DNA from 3 places in the Streptomyces sp. SCPE 10 genome. Region 1 is predicted to be linked to each of the others. Evidence: riboswitches for the same ligand, from Rfam matches in the RefSeq annotation. Region 1 holds a riboswitch; each other region holds the start of a gene.
What was found. Region 1 has a riboswitch for cobalamin ahead of ACSP97_RS35310 (HoxN/HupN/NixA family nickel/cobalt transporter). Riboswitches for the same ligand answer to the same signal wherever they lie in the genome.

Region 1 (6,751 bases):
GCCACCGGCTCAACGTCAAGCCGGTGGCCTTCAGTCCGGACGGCCGGCTGCTCGCCTCGGGCAGCGACGACCACACGGTACGGCTGTGGGACGTCACCGACGGCCGGCACCCCCGCCCCCTCGGTGTGCTGGCCGGCCACCGCGACTTCGTCGACGCCGTCGCGATCAGCCCGGACGGCCGGACGCTGGCCTCCGGCAGCGACGACCGGACGATCCGGCTGTGGAACATCGCCGACCCACGGCACCCGGCGGGGCTGAAGACCCTCACAGGGCACGCCGACGTGGTCACCTCCGTGGCCTTCAGCCCCGACGGACGACTGCTCCTGTCGGGCAGCAACGACCGTACGGCACGCCTGTGGGACGTGACCGACCCGCGCCGGGCGCATCCGCGGCACATCTTGACCGGCCACCTCGGTGCCGTCGACGCCGTGACCTTCAGCCCGGACGGACGGCTGCTGTTCACCGGCAGCGCCGACCATACCGCCCAGCTCTGGCAACCGGACGTGGCGCACGCGGCGGCACTGGCGTGCTCGGTACGGGCTCATCCCACCATCACGGAGAAACAGTGGCGCGCCTACCTGCCAGGGGTCGCCTACCGGCCCCCGTGCGGGCACGGCTGAGACCAGGCCCTGTGCGGGAGACCGAGCCGTGTGTGTCCTCGGCGTCGCCAACTCCCGTTCGCCCGAACGGGCCCCGCTCCGCTCAACGGGACGTGACCATCCGGTTATCGGATTGATAAAGATGATTGTCAGGCTCTGTTCACAGCCTTCACACAGCCGGGAGGATCCCCGCCTGACCATTCGCAACGATGTTCGGGGAGGGGCCCACTTGAGGGAGAACAGACCGAAGAGCCGCCTACTGGCGCTCGGTTCGGCCGGAGCACTCGTCACCGCGAGCTTGATCGCGGGTGTCGTCTCGGCACCGGCGGCCGGCGCCGCGGGCCGGCCGGGCCAGGACCGCGCGGCGAAGGGCGCGGAGATCGCCGCCGCCCGCGCCGCCAAGGCCGGCGTCGACTGGCGGGACTGCCCGGCCGACTGGGGGCTGGCCAAGCCCATCCAGTGCGGCTGGGTCAGCGTGCCCGTCGACTACACCCACCCGGACGGCAAGCAGATCAAGCTCGCCGTCGACCGTGTCGGCAGCACCGGCACCCCGGCCGAGCGCCAGGGCGCGCTCGTCTACAACCCGGGCGGCCCCGGCGGCTCCGGGCTGCGCTTCCCGACCCGGGTCACCGGCAAGAAGCCGGTCTGGGCGAACGTCGCAAAGGCCTACGACTTCGTCGGCTTCGACCCGCGCGGCGTCGGCCACTCGGCGCCGATCTCCTGCGCGGACCCGCAGGAGTTCGTACGGGCGCCGAAGGCGGACCCGGTCCCGGACACCGAGGCGGACAAGCTCGCCCAGCGCAAGCTGGCCCGCGAGTACGCCGACGGCTGCCTGGACCGCACCGGCCGCGCCATGCTCCAGCAGATGACCACGCCGAACACCGCCCGCGACCTGGACGTCATCCGCGCCGCGCTCGGCGAACGGAAGCTCAACTACCTCGGCGTCTCCTACGGCACCTATCTCGGCGCCGTCTACGGCACCCTCTTCCCGGGCCACCTGCGCCGCATGATCGTGGACAGCGTGACCAACCCGGCCCGGGACAACATCTGGTACCAGGCGAACCTGGACCAGGACGTCGCCTTCGAGAGTCGCTGGAAGGACTGGGAGGACTGGGTCGCCGCCAACGACGCCGCCTTCCACCTCGGCACCACGCGCGCCGCCGTCCAGGACAAGTGGCTCCAGCTGCGCGCCACCGCCAAGAAGAGCCCCATCGGCGGGGTCGTCGGTCCCGCCGAGCTGATCTCCTTCTTCCAGAGCGCCCCCTACTACGACTCCTCGTGGGTGCCGGTCGCCACCGTCTTCGGCAAGTACGTCGCCGGAGACACCCAGGCCCTGGTCGACGCGGTCGCCCCCGACATGTCGGACACCGCGGGCAACATCGCGTCGGAGAACTCCAACGCCGTCTACACGGCGGTCGAGTGCACCGACGCCAAGTGGCCCACCAGCTGGCGGACATGGGACCGGGACAACACCCGGCTCAACCAGGACTACCCGTTCATGACCTGGGCCAACGCCTGGATGAACCTGCCCTGCGCCACCTGGCCGGTCAAGCAGCAGAACCCGGTCGACGTCACGACCCACAAGGGTCTGCCGCGCGTGCTGATCGTGCAGTCGACCCGCGACGCCGCGACCCCCTACGCGGGTGCGGTCGAGCTGCACAAGCGTCTCGCCGGCTCCCGTCTGATCACCGAGAAGGACGCGGGTTCCCACGGGGTGACCAGCCTGGAGAACCCCTGCATCAACCAGCGCGTCGACGCCTATCTGATCGACGGCACGCTGGACGGTTCCGACGTGACCTGCGCCCCGCACGCCACGCCCAAGCCGTGACCCCGTTCACACGGTGAGGAGGGGCGGCCGCACTCCCCGGCCGCCCCTCACTCGTCCCCGGGCCCGACCGTGAGGTCGACCGAATCGCGCCCGGGTGAACCCGCGCTCGCACTCCGCGGCCCGCTCCACCCTCGCCACGGCCGTGCGACGGTCACCCGGGCCGACCGTTTCCCCTGCTCCCCGACCGCCGCTGGCGCGCCGTCCGGCGCGTCGCACGGGGACGGGACGCATGGCCCCGTCAGCGCGATCCGCGACGTCCTGCCCCACCGCCCCTGCGTCCACGCCGCCTTGCGACCTCGACGTCCGGGCTTCTAGGGTGAGCGGGCCGTGGTGTTCGGGAAGACCGGTGACAGCCCTCAGGGGCTCAGTCCGGAGCGGCCCTCGCCACTGTGATCGGGAAGTTCCCGCCCCATGCATTGCCACTGGCCTCGCGGCCGGGAAGGCAGGGGTGGGCGCGATGACCCGTCAGCCAGGAGACCGGCCACGGCAGCACGAATCTGATCCACGAGGTGCTGGAGCGTGACCGTATGACCATGCCCGAAGGCGTGCCCGAAACCGCCGCCTCCCCTTCCTTCCGCTGGCGGCGCGAGGACACCGTCCGAACCGCCGGCCTCCTGACCGTGATCGTCGTCCTGCACGTGATCGCCTTCGGGATCCTCTTCCTGCTCGTCACCCCACATCACTACGAGGTCGGCACCAAGGCGTTCGGAGTCGGCCTGGGCATCACGGCCTACACCCTTGGGATGCGGCACGCGTTCGACGCCGACCACATCGCCGCGATCGACAACACCACCCGCAAGCTGATGGCCGACGGGCAGCGGCCGGTCTCGGTCGGCTTCTGGTTCGCGCTCGGCCACTCCAGCGTGGTCATCGCCATGGCCGCGCTGGTCGCCGGGGGCGCACAGCTCGCCGGCACCCTGATGAACGACGGCTCGCGCACCCACCAGGTACTCGGCACCGTCGGCACCACGGTCTCCGGCGGCTTCCTGTACCTCATCGCCGCGCTCAACCTCGTCGCCCTGGTCGGCATCGCCCGCGTCTTCCAGGCCATGCGGGCCGGACGCTACGACGAGGCCGAGCTGGAGGCGCACCTCGACTCACGCGGTTTCATGAACCGCCTGCTGGGACGGCTCACCAAGTCCATCCGCCGCCCCGGCCAGATGTTCCCCCTCGGCTTCCTCTTCGGCATCGGCTTCGACACCACCACCGAGGTCCTGCTCCTCGCCCTGGCCGGCAACGGCGCCGCCGCCGGTCTCCCCTGGTACGCGATACTCTGCCTGCCCCTCCTCTTCGCCGCCGGGATGAGCCTCTTCGACACCCTCGACGGCACCTTCATGAACTTCGCCTACCAGTGGGCGTTCTCCAACCCCGTCCGCAAGGTGTTCTACAACCTCACCATCACCGGACTGTCCATCGCCGTCGCCTTCTTCGTCGGCACCATCGAACTGGTCGGCGTCCTGCACGACAAGCTCGGCCTGAGCGACGGCGTGTCCGGCTGGATCGCGGGCCTCGACCTCGACCACGTCGGCTACGTCATCGTCGGCCTCTTCGTGGTCGTCTGGGCCCTGGCCATCGGATACTGGCGCGTGGCCAAGGTCGAGGAGCGCTGGAACGCCCGCACCGCCGACGCGGGCTGACCCCGCGCGCGCGAGACCCGAGGCCCCGCGACCCGAATGACGCAGGCCGGCAGGACGGCCGTCCTGCCGGCCACCTCGCGAGCGGGCACAGGGCGGGCCGGCGCACCGCGGGCCGGACCGACGGCGGGCCCGTCCGTGCCGACGACGACGCGGACGGGCCCGGTGCACCGGAGCGGGCGGATCACGCCACGCCGCTCTCCCACCACCAGGAACCGGAGCCGTACGAGGGGTACTGGACACGGCTGTCGACGTGCTGCCACGAGTGTGTGTACGCCTCGAGGCCGGAGAAGCCGCACGTCTCGGCGATCCGGTAGGTCTGCGGGGTGCTGTGGCCGGAGACGACGATGTCCGCGGCGACGCCGTAGACGTGCATGCTGTTGGACGCGCCGCCCACCGCGGCGTTGTGCGCGACGCTGCGGAAGCCGGAGTTGACCGTGATCGGGCTGTTTCCGGCCTTCTTGCGCACGGCCTCCAGCTTGTACATCAGCCGGCGCACGTTCTCCTTGACCGTCGCGGCGTCGACCTTTCCGCCGCTGAAACCGGAGCCGTCCTGCGAGGAGAACTCGGTCCAGTCGAAATGGGCGGTGGATCCGTCACCGGACTCCAGGCTGTTGAGCACGCTCTGCGTCTGTGGACCGACGACACCGTCCGCGCTCAACCCGTAGGCGTACTGGAAGCGTTGGACGGCGGCGTTCGTGGCCGGGCCGAAGTCGCCGTCCCAGGCGACATAGGTCTGCTGGGCGCCGGACGCGGCCCAACCACCGACGCGGATCTGCAGTTCGACCACGTCGGAGCCGGAGGCGCCCTGCTGAAGGGTGCGGGACCAGCCGTAGGCCGAGGCCTGGCCCGCTGCCTGGAGGCTGACGGTTGCCGCCAAGCCGAGCGTGGCCGTCAGCCCTGCCGCGCCCCGGAGCAGGGCGCGGCGGTCGATGCCGTCGGCGGAGTGTCGTGCCCGTGTCATGGAAGTCCCCTCATCTGTGATCACGTGCCGATGCTCAGGAAACGAGGCTCTGCCAGGTGTTCGACCCGACGACGCCGTCCACGGTGAGGCCGTGCGCGGACTGGAACGAGCGCACCGCCGAGTCGGTGGCCGGTCCGAACGAACCGTCCACGGTCAGCGCGAAGCCGTGCGCGTCGAGCTGGCTCTGCACCGCCTGGACGGCGGGTCCCGACGATCCCTGCCGCACGGTGACGATGAGGGCCTGCCAGGTGGCGGGGCCGACGACGCCGTCCGCGCTGAGGCCGTGCGCGGACTGGAACGAGCGCACCGCCGAGTCGGTGGCCGGTCCGAACGAACCGTCCACGGTCAGCGCGGAACCGTGGGCGTCGAGCAGGTACTGGACGGTCGTGACCCGCTCGCCGGCCGCTCCCTGCCGCACGGTGGGCCAACTCGCCGTGGGCGGTGGGGTGTAGCCGCCTCCCTTGGCGAAGGCCTGGAGGTCCGTGAGCGTGCCGTTGAAGGTGTCCTGGTCGCCGGGGAAGGTTCCGGAGTCGGCGTACTGCCAGATCGTCTGGGTGGACCAGCCGGCGGGCAGCGTGCCGGGGCTGCTGGAGTAGCGGGCGATCCACAGCGGGTTGGTGCTGCCGAAGCCGCTGTTGTCGCCGGTGCAGGTGGTCCACCAGTCGGTGGTGGTGTAGATCGCCGGGTAGCGCCCGACCTTGGCCCGTACTTCGTTGCTGAAGTCCCGGATCCAGGAGACCATCGCGCTCTGGCTCAGCCCGTAGCAGGTGGCCCCGTAGGGGTTGTACTCGATGTCCAGGGCGGGCGGCAGTGTCCTGCCGTCGGCGGTCCAGCCGCCGCCGTGGCTGACGAACCAGTCGGCCTGGACGGTACCGCTCGAGTTGCCGGGGAGCGCGAAGTGGTAGGCGCCGCGGATCAGTCCGGCGTCGTACGCGCCGTTGTACTGCTGGGAGAAGGACGGGTCCGTGTAATCGGTGCCTTCGGTGGCCTTGACGTAGGCGAAGGCGGCGCCGTTGTTCTTGACGGACGTCCAGTCGACGTTGTTCTGGTAGTGGCTGACGTCGAGGCCGGCCGGGCCCGTGCCGACGGCGGCCGCCGCGGTCATCGCCGGTGCTGCCGCGCCCAGGTGCCGGAGCCCGGACCCGGCATGGTCCTGGTCCGGGTGCGTCATGCGCACCCGGGTCCCGTGGTCCCCGGTGGCCGCCGAGGCGGTTCCGGGGAGGATCGGCACGCTGAGGACCACGGCCAGCAGCCCGCACGCTCGGAGGAGGGTCCGGCGAGGGCCGGGACCGCTGTTACCGGATCTGAACCGCGAGAGGGCGGCTGCGAACATGGTGCTCCTAGGAGTGTGGAGGATTTCGCGAAGCGCCCCGGCCGGGCCCGCCATCAATGGCCCCACGTAAAGGTTGAGTTGACGCGCGTAAAGGTAAGCGCAGTATTGACATGCACGCAACAGTTTCTGGGTGCGTCGTCGTCCGTGGACATCGACGAGCGGCGTGACCGAAGTGCCGCGGCTGCGCGGGGTCGACTTCGGCGAGGTCGGCACGACCGAGGAGGTCGCGTCCATGGTGACGTTCCTCGCCGGACCGGAGGCCGCCTACGTCACGGGCGCCGGGTTCCCGGTGGCCGACGGCCACGCCGCATGCCCCGGGGGTCCCCGTCCGGGCGGCGCAGGTCCTCCTCCCGCTTTCCGATGGCTCGCGGCTGGACGCAGGGCTCGGCCGCG
Region 2 (6,751 bases), 5.8 Mb from region 1:
CGCCGCGTCCGACTCCTCCCAGGCGGCCCGCGAGGAGGTCAGGCACAGTCCCTGCAGCACCGGGACGTCGAGATCCGCCAGCGCGCCGATGTCCCAGGACTCCTCGTCGCCGCCGGCCGACGCCCCGGAGGCGTGCGTGCCGCCGGCCGCGAGCACGGTCGCCACCAGCGCGTCGGCCCGCCCCAGCAGCTCGTACAGCCCGGCGTCCGCGCCGCGCAGCGAACCGCAGTACACCGGAAGGGCGTTGGCGCCCCGCGCCTCGACGGCCGCGCACAGGGTGTCCACGAAGGCCGTGTTGCCGCTGAGTTCATGGGCCCGGTAGAAGAGCACGCCCACGGTCGGGCGGTCCGGGCGGATCTCGGGGGCGCCGTGGACGCCGTACTCCGGCATCCGGTGCGGCTCCTCGAAGCCCTCGCCGGTCAGCAGCACGGTGTCGGACAGGAACCGGGCAAGCTCCCGCAGGTTCGCGGGGCCGCCCTCGACCAGGTAGCGCAGCGCCTCCGCGACCACGCCCGCGGGCACCGTGGACTCGGCCATCAGCTCCGCGTCCGGGACCGCCTCGCCGCCCAGCAGCACCGCCGGGACACCGGACGCCTTCAGCGCGGCCAGCCCCTCCTCCCAGGCGCGCTTGCCGCCGAGGAGGCGTACGACGGCGAGGTCGGCGCCGTCCAGCAGCCGCGGCAGTTCCCCGGCGACGTCGACCCGGGTGGGGTTGCCGATGCGGTAGTCGGCGCCGGAGGCCCGGGCCGCCAGCAGATCCGTGTCGGCGGTCGACAACAACAACACTGTGCTCATGCGGGCGCTCCCGGTGGAATGAAGGGCAGTCCTTGCGGCGCGCCGGACTCGATGAGCCGCCACAGCGCGTCCGTGTCCGCGTGCTGTTCGATCAGATCGCCGAGCCGGTCCAGCTGCTCCTCGCGCAGCGCGGCGAAGGAGGTGTCCGGCGCCGGGACGAAGCGGCGCCCCGCGGCGGCGGCCACCTCGCGCAGGAAGGCCCGGCGGAAGCGGTCCGACTCCAGCGAGCCGTGCCAGTGGGTGCCCCAGGTCTGGCCCGACCGGCAGCCGTCCAGGAACGGTTCGCCGCCCTCGACGGACGCCACCCCGTGGTGGATCTCGTACCCCTCCACCGGCTCGCCGAGGGCCCGGCCGGCGGGGCGGGCGAGGGTCTTCTCCGGGGCGAAGCGCACCCGCACGGGCAGCAGGCCCAGCCCGGGGACCGCGCCGGCGCGCGACTCGACCTCGTCCTCGATGTGCTCGCCGAGGATCTGGAAGCCGCCGCAGATGCCGAGCACGGGCCGCCGCCGCGCGGCCCGCCGGACCAGCGCGTCCGCGAGCCCCCGGGCGCGCAGCCACTCCAGCGCCCGGACCGTGCCCCGGGTGCCGGGCACGATCACGAGGTCCGCGTCGGCCAGTTCCTCCGGCCGGTCCACGAACCGCACCACGACACCCGGTTCGGCGGCCAGCGCGTCCACGTCGGTGAAGTTGGACATCAGCGGGATCGCGCACACGGCGACGCGCAGCACGTCCTCGCCGACGGGGGGAGCGACGGCCGACTCCCGCACGGCGCCCCGCAGGGAGACCCGCAGCCCGTCCTCCTCGTCGATCCCCAGCCCGTGCCGGAACGGCAGCACGCCGTACGTCCGCCGCCCGGTGAGGTCCCGCAGCATGTCCAGTCCGGGCTCCAGCAGCGAGACGTCGCCCCGGAACTTGTTCACCAGGAACCCGGCGACCAGTTCCTGGTCCTCGGGCGCGAGCAGCGCGAGGGTGCCGAAGAAGGAGGCGAAGACGCCACCGCGGTCGATGTCGCCGACGACCAGCACGGGCAGCCGGGCACCCCGCGCGATCCCCATGTTGACGATGTCGGTGCGCCGCAGGTTGATCTCCGCCGGGCTGCCCGCCCCCTCGCAGACCACCACGTCGTACGTGCGCCGCAGTTCGGCCAGGCTGTCCAGCACCGTGCCCAGCAGCCGCTGCTGCCGCCCGCCGTGGTAGCCGCGTGCGCTCATCTCGCCCACCGGCCTGCCCAGCAGCACCACCTGGCTGCTCTGTTCGCCGCCCGGCTTGAGCAGGACGGGGTTCATCAGCGCGGTCGGCTCGATCCGGCACGCCTGGGCCTGCATGGCCTGGGCCCGGCCGATCTCGGCGCCCTCGCGGGTGACGAAGGAGTTCAGCGACATGTTCTGCGCCTTGAACGGCGCGACCTTCACGCCCTGGCGTGCCAGCCAGCGGCAGATCCCGGCCGTCACGACGCTCTTGCCGGCGTCCGACGTGGTGCCGGCGACGAGCAGACCACCGCTCATTTCCCTTGTCCCTTCAGGCCCTTGACTCCGGTGACCAGGAGGCGCGCGGCGACCGTGGTGCCGAGCGCGAGCAGACCGACGCGGCGGGAGAGCCGTACCGTCCGGTCGATGTCGCCGGCCCGGACCGCCCGTCCGGCGGCGCCGTTGAGGACGGGGCGGTGCTCCACACGGCCGCCGTAGGAGAGGGTGCCGCCGAGCCGGACGCCGAGGGCGCCCGCGAAGGAGGCCTCCACGGGACCGGCGTTCGGGCTCGGGTGCCGGCCGGCGTCCGCGCGCCAGGCGCGCACGGCACCGCGCGGGTCGCCTCCGGCCGCGGCGGCGAGTACGGCGGTCAGCCGGGCCCCCGGCCAGCCGGCCACGTCGTCCAGGCGGGCGGCGGCCCAGCCGAACCGGCGGTGGCGCGGGGACTTGTGACCCACCATCGCGTCCAGGGTGTTGACCGCGCGGAAGCCGAGCAGCCCCGGCACCCCGGCGACCGCGCCCCACACCAGGGCGCCCACGACCGCGTCGGAGGTGTTCTCGGCGACGGACTCGACCACGGCCCGCGCGATGCCGTCGGCGTCCAGCGCCTGCGGGTCCCGGCCGCACAGATGAGGCAGTCGGGCGCGGGCCGCCTCGACGTCCCCGGCGGTCAGCGCGCGGCCGATGGCCCGGGCCTCCCGGGCGAGCGAGGTGCCGCCGACCACGGACCAGGCGGCCGCGGCGGTCAGCGCGACGGAAGCGGCGGGGGAGGGGCGTACGGCGCGTGCGGCCAGTGCCCCGAGCGCGACGGCGCCACCGGCGCACACGGCGGTGTGCAGAGCGCCCCAGCCGCGGTGGTCGTGCCACAATGCGCCCTCCGCCGCGGCGGCCGCACGCCCGAACACGGCGACCGGGTGCCCGCGACGGGGATCGCCGAGGAGCAGGTCGCCGAGAAGCCCGGCGGCGGCGCCGTACGCATACCTGCGATCGGCACCCATCGGCTCAGCCGGCCGTGGGTACCGCGACGGTGGTCCTGGTACTGGTCCTTCGGCTGCCGAGCATGGCGATACAGGTCCTCACTCAGGGTGTCCGCGCCCTGGTACGAAGAAAAACGGGCGGCGAGAGTTCCTGGCTCCCGGGGTGTGCACCCCGGTGACAGTGGCGGGACCGCGCCGGATTCGCACCGGCTTCCTCTTCTGCCGCCTTACATGGCCTGGGAAGTCCACCACGTGCCCGGAACGGCCGTCAACTTGCCGTTGACCTGCGGGAGTGTGCCGATGCCCACATCGCGCCACGGTACGGGCACGCCGAAGGCCCCGGCGCGCGACGGGCGCGCGGGGGCCTTCGGGGTGTGCCGTCGGGTGGGGCCGTGCGGTCAGGACTTGGAGACGATCAGGACGATGCCGTACGCCACCGCCGCCGCGCACGCCGCGAAGCAGACGTAGGCACCGGTGACGGCGAGCGCCGCGGACTCACCCTGGGCGGCGGCCTTCTCGCGCTTGGCCAGGCCGTTGACCCCGAGGGTGAACAGGGCCACCAGGCCCACCGTGAACACGAGGCTGACGCCGAAGACGGAGCCGATGGCCGCCCAGTCGATCTTCATGGGGATGCTTCCTTGGTGAACGGGCGCGGGATCAGACGGTGGCGGCCGGCGGCGCGGCCGGGGCGGTGGCCGCCGGTTCGACGGCCGGGGCCGGGATGGTGGCGGTCAGGCCGTCGGCGACGGTGCCCGCCGGGGGCGGGGTCACCGCGGCGATGGCGGTGGTGACCACGCCGGAGGGCTCCGCGGGCGGCTCGGCGACCACGTTGGTGTGGTCGATGACCTCGCGGCGGGACAGCTTGTAGATCCAGGCGCTCGCGGCGACCAGGAAGACGGCGACCACGGCGGTGCCCCAGTCACCGAGTTCGGTGACGGCCTCGGCGCCCGCGCCGACCAGGGCGGCGGCCGGCAGGGTGAGCACCCAGGCGACGGTCATGCGGGTGGCGGTGGACCAGCGGACCACGCCGCCCTTGCGGCCCAGGCCCGCGCCCATCACGGCGCCGGAGACGACGTGGGTGGTGGAGAGGGAGAAGCCGAGGTGGGAGGAGGCCAGGATGGCCGTGGCGGCGCTGGTCTGGGCGGCGAAGCCCTGGCGGGGCTCCAGATCGGTCAGGCCGGTGCCCATGGTGCGGATGATGCGCCAGCCGCCGATGTAGGTGCCGGCCGCGATGGCCAGGCCCGCGGAGAGGATCACCCAGGTGGGAGGGTTGGAGCCGGGGGCGATGGCGCCGCCCGCGATCAGTGCGAGGGTGATGACGCCCATCGTCTTCTGCGCGTCGTTGGTGCCGTGCGCGAGGGAGACCAGGGCGGCGGAGGCGACCTGGCCGGTGCGGTAGCCCTTGCGGGTGGCCGCGCCCTCGGTCTTGCCGCCGATGCCGTAGGAGGAGCGGGTGGCGACCATCGAGGCGATGCCCGCGACGACCGGCGCCGCGACCGCGGGCAGCAGCACCTTGGTCACCAGCACGCCGCCGTGCACGGCGCCGAATCCGGCGGAGGCGACGGCGGCGCCGATCAGACCGCCCATCAGAGCGTGCGAGGAACTGGAGGGCAGGCCCACCAGCCAGGTCACCAGGTTCCAGAGGATCGCGCCGACCAGGGCGGCGAAGATGACCTCGGGACGGATGCCGCTCTCGTCGACGAGACCCTTGGAGATCGTGTTGGCGACCTCCACGGAGAGGAAGGCGCCCACCAGGTTGAGGGAGGCGGACATGGCCACCGCGAGCTTCGGCTTCATGGCGCCTGTGGAGATGGTGGTGGCCATCGCGTTCGCGGTGTCGTGGAAACCGTTCGTGAAATCAAACGCGAGTGCGGTCACCACCACAATCGCGAGGATCAGCGAGAAGCTTTCCATTTACCCAGGCAATCGTTCGAGGTCGTTGGCTGGATGAACGTAGGCAACCTGGGTGAACGGAAGATGAACTGGGGCGGGCACGGGGATGTCCGTAACGGGGGGTGTGGACCTCCGTTTCCGCCTCCCGTCCCGGGCGCGCCCAGGCGCCCCTTGGGTCACCAGCCCAGCGCGAAGGTCCGCAGCCGGCCGGTGGTGCCGTTGAAGAGATTCTGGTCACCCGGCAGCCGGCCGGCGGTGTCGTACTGCCAGAAGGTCCAGTACCGCCAGCCGCCCGGCAGCCTGCCCGGTCCGGAGGTGCCGTGGCGGGCGACCCACAGGGGGTGGGTGGAGGCGAAGGCGCGGCTGTTGCCGGTGCAGAGCTTCCACCACTGCAAGGTGGTGTAGATCACAGGCCGGCGGCCGGTCTGGCGCCGGATCTCGTCGCTGAAGGACCAGATCCACTTCGTCATCTTCTTCTTGCTCAGCCCGTAGCACTTGTGCCGCGCGCTGTACGGGTTGTACTCGATGTCCAGCGCGGGCGGCAGCGTCCAGCCGTCGGCCCGCCAGTCCCCGCCGTGCGCCACGAAGTACGCGGCCTGCCGGGCGCCGGAGGAGCGGTCCGGCAGCGCGAAGTGGTAGGCGCCCCGGATCAGGCCGGCCGCGCGCGCCCCGTCGTACTGCTGGTCGAAGTAGGGGTTGCGGTAGCCCGTGGCCTCGGTCGCCTTGACGTAGACGAAGCGGGCGCCCTCGTCCTGCGCGGACTGCCAGTCCACGCGCTTCTGGTGGGAGGACACGTCGTGTCCCCGGGGCTGGTGCGCGGCCCGGTCCGGCGGACCGGCCGAGGCGGTCGGGGCGCAGGTGAGGACGAGCGCCGCCGCGGCCGCGGCCAGGACACCGGCGCGGCGACGGAGGAGGGTGCGGGTCATGTGCCGTCTCCCCGGGGTGACGGACGACCAGGTCGTGGCGGACGAGCGGGTCGCCGGGCGGGCAAGGAGGGCTCATTCAAGGGCGGCTGATCATGGAATTGGCGTAGATTGCTGGCGTTTTGCCGTGATGTGCACCCTTTTGGGGTGCGGGATCTCGGACAGAAGTACGCCGAACGGCCGCCCGCCGCGGGGGTGGCTGGCAGGATCACGGCAGGACCGTGGAGCCGCGGGACGGGCGAGGAAGGGCGGGCGGGGTGCGCGCAGAGGTGAGCGGGGAAACGGCGGACCGGTGGGCGGCGTTGGTCGAGACGGCGCGGCGGAGCGTGGCCGACGGACTGGTCGTCGGTACCTCGGGCAACGTCTCCGCGCGCGTCGGGGACGTGGTGCTGGTCACTCCCTCGGGTGTGCCCTACGACCGGCTGGGCCCGGACGACATCACCGGTGTGGACCTCACCGGCCGTCAGGTGCTCGGCACACTGGTGCCGACCAGCGAGCTGCCCATGCACCTCGCCGTCTACCGCGGCACCGGGGCCCGCGCGATCGTGCACACCCACGCCGTGCACGCCACCGCCGTCTCCACGCTGGTGACCGAGCTGCCGCTGGTCCACTACATGGCCGCGGCCCTCGGCGGACCGGTCCGGGTCGCGCCCTACGCCACGTACGGCACCGAGGAACTGGCCGAGAACATGCTCCG
Region 3 (6,751 bases), 2.7 Mb from region 1:
TACGACCGCACGCTCGCCGCGGCCGGCGGGGTGGACCTCCAGCTCCTCGGGATCGGCACCGACGGGCACATCGGGTTCAACGAGCCCTGCTCCTCGCTCGCCTCCCGCACCCGGATCAAGACCCTGACCGAGCAGACCCGCGTCGACAACGCGCGCTTCTTCGAGGGTGACATCGAGCAGGTCCCGCACCACGTCGTCACCCAGGGCATCGGCACCATCCTGGAGGCCCGCCACCTGGTGCTGCTGGCGACCGGCGAGGGCAAGGCGGACGCGGTCGCGGCGACCGTCGAGGGCCCGGTCGCGGCCGTCTGCCCGGCCTCCGCGCTCCAGCTGCACCCGCACGCCACGGTGGTGGTCGACGAGGCGGCCGCCGCCAAGCTGAAGCTGGCCGACTACTTCCGCCACGCGTACGCCAACAAGCCGGAGTGGCAGGGGATCTAGGCCCTCGTTTGGATCTCGCCGGGCTCGCGGGCCCTGGCACCGCTTTCCGATCCGGCCCGATCCGAACGAAAGACCCTGGCGCGCCACAGGGGCGGCGACCGCACCGTCGCCCCTGTTGGACTAGACCAGCCATGGTCACGACGGTATACAGAGGGGATCACGGAGCGTGCGGGTGGAGTCCTGACGCAGCAAGCCGTGCCACGATGTGAGCCGTGGCCGATGGGATGTCGGTCGCTTTCGGCATCCGGAGCCGGGAAGGCAGAGCATGAGCACCGATGTCAGCAGCGCGGAGACCGAGGCCGGCCCGACCGTCCGTACCGCGCGCGTGCCGAAGTACTACCGCCTGAAGAAGCACCTGCTCGACATGACGGAGACGCAGGCACCGGGCACGCCGGTCCCGCCGGAGCGCACGCTGGCCGCGGAGTTCGACACGTCCCGCACCACGGTCCGCCAGGCGCTGCAGGAGCTGGTCGTGGAGGGCCGCCTGGAGCGCATCCAGGGCAAGGGCACCTTCGTCGCCAAGCCCAAGGTCTCCCAGGCGCTCCAGCTCACCTCCTACACCGAGGACATGCGCGCCCAGGGTCTGGAGCCGACCTCACAGCTGCTGGACATCGGCTACATCACCGCCGACGACCGGCTCGCCGGGCTGCTGGACATCACCGCCGGGGGGCGTGTGCTGCGCATCGAGCGGCTGCGCATGGCCAACGGCGAGCCCATGGCGATAGAGACCACGCACCTGTCCGCCAAGCGCTTCCCCGCGCTGCGCCGCTCGCTGGTCAAGTACACGTCCCTGTACACCGCGCTCGCCGAGGTGTACGACGTCCATCTCGCCGAGGCCGAGGAGACCATCGAGACCTCCCTGGCCACCCCGCGCGAGGCGAGCCTGCTGGGCACCGACGTGGGCCTGCCGATGCTGATGCTGTCCCGGCACTCCCTGGACCGCTCGGGCCGGCCGGTGGAGTGGGTGCGCTCGGTCTACCGGGGCGACCGGTACAAGTTCGTCGCCCGTCTCAAGCGGCCCCTGGACTAGAGCCCCAGGACCGCAGCGGGGTCCCGCCTTCGCCGAATCGATATACCGACCTGCGGACAGGGTCTTCCTCTGCCAGGACACCGTCACCTAGATTGCCTGCGCATTACACAGGTGATCAGCGAGGGGACGGAGCGATGACATGTCCGAAACACCTGAAGTGAGACCACCGGTCGTGACGCCGGTGAGGGTGATCATCGGCCTGTGTCTCGTCGCGCCCTTCGTGGCGATGCTGTGGGTCGGCTCGTACGCGAAGACGGACCCCGCCTTCATCGGCATCCCGTTCTTCTACTGGTACCAGATGGTCTGGGTGCTGATCTCCACCGCGCTCACCATGATCGCGTACAAGCTGTGGCAGCACGACCAGCGCTCCCGCAAGGACGCGCAGGGGGGTGCGGCACGGTGAAGGACGGCGTCAACGGCGTCGCGCTCGGCGTCTTCATCTTCTTCTTCCTGGCCGTCACGGTCATGGGCTTCCTCGCCGCACGCTGGCGGCGGGCCGAGAACGAGCACTCCCTGGACGAATGGGGCCTGGGCGGACGGTCGTTCGGCACCTGGATCACCTGGTTCCTGCTCGGCGGTGACCTGTACACGGCGTACACCTTCGTCGCCGTGCCCGCGGCGATCTACGCGGCGGGCGCGTCCGGCTTCTTCGCGGTGCCGTACACGATCCTGGTGTACCCCCTGATCTTCACCTTCCTGCCGCGCCTGTGGTCGGTCTCGCACCGCCACGGGTACGTCACCACCTCCGACTTCGTGCGCGGCCGGTTCGGCTCGAAGGGGCTGTCGCTCGCGGTGGCGCTGACCGGCATCCTCGCGACGATGCCGTACATCGCGCTGCAACTCGTCGGCATCCAGGCGGTGCTGGACGTGATGGGCGTGGGCGGCGGCGACAACACCAACGAGTTCGTGAAGGACCTGCCGCTGCTGATCGCGTTCGCGGTGCTGGCGGCGTACACGTACTCCTCGGGTCTGCGGGCGCCCGCGCTGATCGCCTTCGTCAAGGACGCGCTGATCTACATCGTGATCCTGGTGGCGATCATCTACATCCCGATCAAACTGGGCGGGTTCGACGACATCTTCGCCAAGGCGGGCCACGCCTTCAGCCAGCTCAGCCCGGCCACCGGCAAACCGCGCGGGGCGCTCGCCCCGCCGGCGGCGGGCCAGTGGTCGTACGCCACCCTGGCGCTGGGCTCGGCGCTCGCGCTGTTCATGTACCCGCACTCGATCACCGCGACGCTCTCCTCCCGCAGCCGTGAGGTGATCCGGCGCAACACCACCATCCTGCCGCTGTACTCGCTGATGCTCGGCCTGCTGGCGCTGCTGGGCTTCATGGCGATCGCGGCCGGGATCAAGGTGGACAACGGGCAGCTGGCGATCCCGCAGCTGTTCGAGGACATGTTCCCGGACTGGTTCACGGGCGTGGCCTTCGCGGCCATCGGCATCGGCGCGCTGGTCCCGGCGGCGATCATGTCCATCGCGGCGGCGAACCTCTTCACCCGCAACATCTACAAGGACTTCATCAAGCCGGACGCCACGCCGAAGCAGGAGGCCCAGGTCTCCAAGTTCGTGTCGCTGCTGGTGAAGGTGGGCGCGCTGGTCTTCGTGCTCGGCATGGACAAGACGGTCGCGATCAACTTCCAGCTGCTGGGCGGCATCTGGATCCTGCAGACCTTCCCGGCGCTGGTCGGCGGTCTGTTCACCCGCTGGTTCCACCGCTGGGCGCTGCTCGCCGGCTGGGCGGTCGGCATGGTCTACGGCACCCTCGCCGCGTACGGTGTCGCCTCGCCGACCCAGAAGCACTTCGGCGGCTCGGCCGACGAGATCCCGGGCATCGGCCAGATCGGCTACATCGGCATGACGGCGTTCGTGCTGAACGTCGTGGTCACCGTGGTCCTCACCGTCGTCCTCAAGGCCGTCAAGGCCCCCGAGGGCGTGGACGAGACGAGTCCCGCGGACTACACGGCGGACGCGGGTGACCCGGGCGTCGAGGTGGAGCTGCCGCCGGCCACGGCGGGCACCAGCCACTGACCGGATCCGCGCACGGAAACCGCGCACGGGCCGCCGGAAAGCACCTGCTCCGGCGGCCCGTTGTCGTGCACACTCGCCGGCATGGACATCCGCATCCGCCCCGCCGACCCGGCCGAGTACGACGAGCTCGGCGAGCTCACGGCCGAGGCCTACCTCCTCGACGGCCTCCTCGACTTCGGCGCGAGCGACCCGTACCTCCTCGTGCTCAAGGACGTGGCCGCGCGAGCCGCGTCGGCCGAGGTCCTCGCCGCCGTGCTGGGGGACCGTGTTGTCGGCGGCGTGACCTTCGTCCCCTCGGGCGGCCCCGTCGCCGACATCGCGAGGCCCGGGGAGGCCGAGATCCGGACGCTGGCGGTGCGGCGCGAGGCGCGCGGCAGAGGGGCCGGCGAAGCCCTCGTGCGCGCCTGTGTCGACCGCGCCCGGGCCACCGCGGGGTGCTCGTCCGTCGTCCTCTCCAGCCAGCGCGCCATGCACAGCGCCCACCGGCTCTACGAACGCCTCGGGTTCGTGCGCACGCCCGAGCGGGACTGGAACCCCCTCCCGGAGCTGGACGACGTCACTCTCATCACCTACAAGTTGACGCTCTGACACCAGGGCGACACAACATCTGGGGGTGACACGGCAGCCCGGCACTAGATGTATGCTCATGCTCGCTGCCGCCGCAGGGGAATCCGGTGCGAATCCGGAACTGTCCCGCAACGGTGTACTTGTGCGTATCCGCGTACAGGAGTCAGTCCGAGGACCTGCCGACAGCGCGCCCGGCCGTCCGGTCCGGGTGCCCTGAGACGTCCGGGCCTCGTGGAGTGGGCCGGTGGACGCGACGCCGTGTGCGCTCGTGGCTGCCCCCTGCCCTCCGCCAGGCCCCCGTGCCGAGCGAGGGAGAGCCCCACGTGACCATCGCGCCAGCCGACCCGGCATCAGCCCCGGATCTGGAGAACGACGGCCCCGGCGCCGCGCTGCTGCGGACCCTGACCGAGCTGACCGCAGACCTCCCCGACGCCGACCCCGGCCGGGTCGCCGCCGCCGCGCTGCGCGGCCGGTCGGCCCGCGCCGACGAGGCGGAGCTGCGCGAACTGGCGACCGAGGCCGCGGCCGGCCTGATCTCCGAGGACCCCGCGTACTCGCGGCTCGCCGCCCGGCTGCTGACCGTCTCCATCCGGGCCGAGGCCGCCTCGCAGGGCGTGACCTCGTTCACCGAGTCGGTCGCCGTCGGACACCGCGAAGGCCTCATCGCCGACCGGACCGCCGAGTTCGCGCGGATCCACGCCGCCCGCCTGGACGCGCTGGTGGACACCGGCGCCGACGACCGCTTCGGCTACTTCGGTCTGCGCACCCTGCACAGCCGCTACCTGCTGCGCCACCCGATCACCCGCAGGGTCATCGAGACGCCCCAGCACTTCATGCTGCGGGTCGCCGCGGGCCTGGCCGAGGACGACTCCGTCCGCGCCCTGGACGAGGTCGCCGCGCTCTACGGGCTCATGAGCCGGCTCGACTACCTGCCCTCCTCCCCCACCCTGTTCAACTCCGGTACCCGGCACCCCCAGATGTCGTCCTGCTACCTCCTCGACTCCCCGCTGGACGAGCTGGACTCCATCTACGACCGCTACCACCAGGTCGCCCGGCTCTCCAAGCACGCCGGCGGCATCGGGCTGTCGTACTCCCGCATCCGGGCCCGCGGTTCGCTGATCCGGGGCACCAACGGGCACTCCAACGGCATCGTGCCGTTCCTGAAGACCCTGGACGCCTCGGTGGCCGCGGTGAACCAGGGCGGCCGGCGCAAGGGCGCGGCCGCGGTGTACCTGGAGACCTGGCACTCCGACATCGAGGAGTTCCTGGAGCTGCGGGACAACACCGGTGAGGACGCCCGCCGTACGCACAACCTGAACCTCGCGCACTGGGTGCCGGACGAGTTCATGCGCCGGGTCAACGCCGACGAGCAGTGGTCGCTGTTCTCCCCGGCGGACGTGCCCGAGCTGGTGGACCTGTGGGGCGCCGAGTTCGACGCCGCCTACCGCGAAGCGGAGCGCAAGGGCCTGGCGAAGAAGACCATGCCCGCCCGTGAGCTGTACGGCCGGATGATGCGCACCCTCGCGCAGACCGGCCAGGGCTGGATGACCTTCAAGGACGCCGCCAACCGCACCGCCAACCAGACGGCGGAGCCGGGCCAGGTCATCCACTCCTCCAACCTCTGCACGGAGATCCTGGAGGTCACCAACGACGGCGAGACGGCGGTCTGCAACCTGGGCTCCGTCAACCTGGGCGCGTTCGTCGACACGGCGACGGGGGACATCGACTGGGAGCGGCTCGACGAGACCGTCCGCACCGCCGTCACCTTCCTCGACCGCGTCGTGGACATCAACTTCTACCCGACCGAGCAGGCCGGCCGCTCCAACGCGAAGTGGCGTCCGGTGGGCCTGGGCGCGATGGGTCTCCAGGACGTCTTCTTCAAGCTGCGGCTGCCCTTCGACTCCCCGGAGGCGAAGGCGCTGTCCACCCGGATCGCCGAGCGGATCATGCTCGCCGCGTACGAGGCCTCCGCCGACCTCGCCGAGCGCAGCGGCCCGCTGCCGGCCTGGGAGCGGACCCGTACCGCGCGCGGGGTGCTGCACCCCGACCACTACGGCGTCCAGGAGACCTGGCCCGAGCGCTGGGCGGCGCTGCGCACGCGGATCGCGGCGGTCGGCCTGCGCAACTCGCTGCTGCTGGCGATCGCGCCGACGGCCACCATCGCCTCCATCGCGGGCGTCTACGAGTGCATCGAGCCGCAGGTGTCCAACCTGTTCAAGCGCGAGACGCTGTCCGGGGAGTTCCTCCAGGTCAACTCCTACCTGGTGCAGGACCTGAAGGACCTCGGCGTCTGGGACGCGCGCACCCGGGAGGCGCTGCGCGAGTCCAACGGCTCGGTGCAGGGCTTCGCGTGGATCCCCGAGGACGTGCGGGCGCTGTACCGCACGGCGTGGGAGATCCCGCAGCGCGGTCTGATCGACATGGCGGCGGCGCGCACCCCGTTCCTCGACCAGGCGCAGTCCCTGAACCTGTTCATGGAGACGCCGACCATCGGCAAGCTCTCCTCGATGTACGCGTACGCCTGGAAGTCCGGGCTGAAGACGACGTACTACCTGCGGTCGCGCCCGGCGACCCGGATCGCCCGGGCCGCCCAGGCGCAGAAGACCATCCCCGTCCAGCAGGTCGCCGACCCCGACGCCGTCGCCTGCTCCCTGGAAAACCCCGAGTCCTGCGAGGCCTGCCAGT

Region 2: it holds a riboswitch for cobalamin, as region 1 does, so the genes downstream of both, ACSP97_RS09250 (cobalamin biosynthesis protein) here and ACSP97_RS35310 (HoxN/HupN/NixA family nickel/cobalt transporter) in region 1, are expected to answer to the same signal.
Region 3: it holds a riboswitch for cobalamin, as region 1 does, so the genes downstream of both, ACSP97_RS23695 (ribonucleoside-diphosphate reductase subunit alpha) here and ACSP97_RS35310 (HoxN/HupN/NixA family nickel/cobalt transporter) in region 1, are expected to answer to the same signal.

What each region holds. Positions count from the first base shown of each region.
Region 1 is NZ_CP197069.1:7,781,528-7,788,278, reverse strand. It holds gene ACSP97_RS35320 (nSTAND1 domain-containing NTPase) at 1-620, shown strand, start outside; gene ACSP97_RS35315 (alpha/beta hydrolase) at 829-2,427, shown strand; cobalamin riboswitch at 2,738-2,927, shown strand; gene ACSP97_RS35310 (HoxN/HupN/NixA family nickel/cobalt transporter) at 2,955-4,064, shown strand; gene ACSP97_RS35305 (D-Ala-D-Ala carboxypeptidase family metallohydrolase) at 4,246-5,025, opposite strand; gene ACSP97_RS35300 (GH25 family lysozyme) at 5,060-6,196, opposite strand.
Region 2 is NZ_CP197069.1:1,960,009-1,966,759, reverse strand. It holds gene cobN (cobaltochelatase subunit CobN) at 1-795, opposite strand, end outside; gene ACSP97_RS09255 (cobyric acid synthase) at 792-2,300, opposite strand; gene ACSP97_RS09250 (cobalamin biosynthesis protein) at 2,297-3,259, opposite strand; cobalamin riboswitch at 3,365-3,503, opposite strand; gene ACSP97_RS09245 (hypothetical protein) at 3,637-3,864, opposite strand; gene ACSP97_RS09240 (inorganic phosphate transporter) at 3,896-5,152, opposite strand; gene ACSP97_RS09235 (lysozyme) at 5,308-6,057, opposite strand; gene ACSP97_RS09230 (class II aldolase/adducin family protein) at 6,312-6,751, shown strand, end outside.
Region 3 is NZ_CP197069.1:5,094,373-5,101,123, reverse strand. It holds gene nagB (glucosamine-6-phosphate deaminase) at 1-441, shown strand, start outside; gene ACSP97_RS23715 (GntR family transcriptional regulator) at 707-1,471, shown strand; gene ACSP97_RS23710 (DUF3311 domain-containing protein) at 1,611-1,874, shown strand; gene mctP (monocarboxylate uptake permease MctP) at 1,871-3,499, shown strand; gene ACSP97_RS23700 (GNAT family N-acetyltransferase) at 3,581-4,087, shown strand; cobalamin riboswitch at 4,140-4,264, shown strand; gene ACSP97_RS23695 (ribonucleoside-diphosphate reductase subunit alpha) at 4,390-6,751, shown strand, end outside.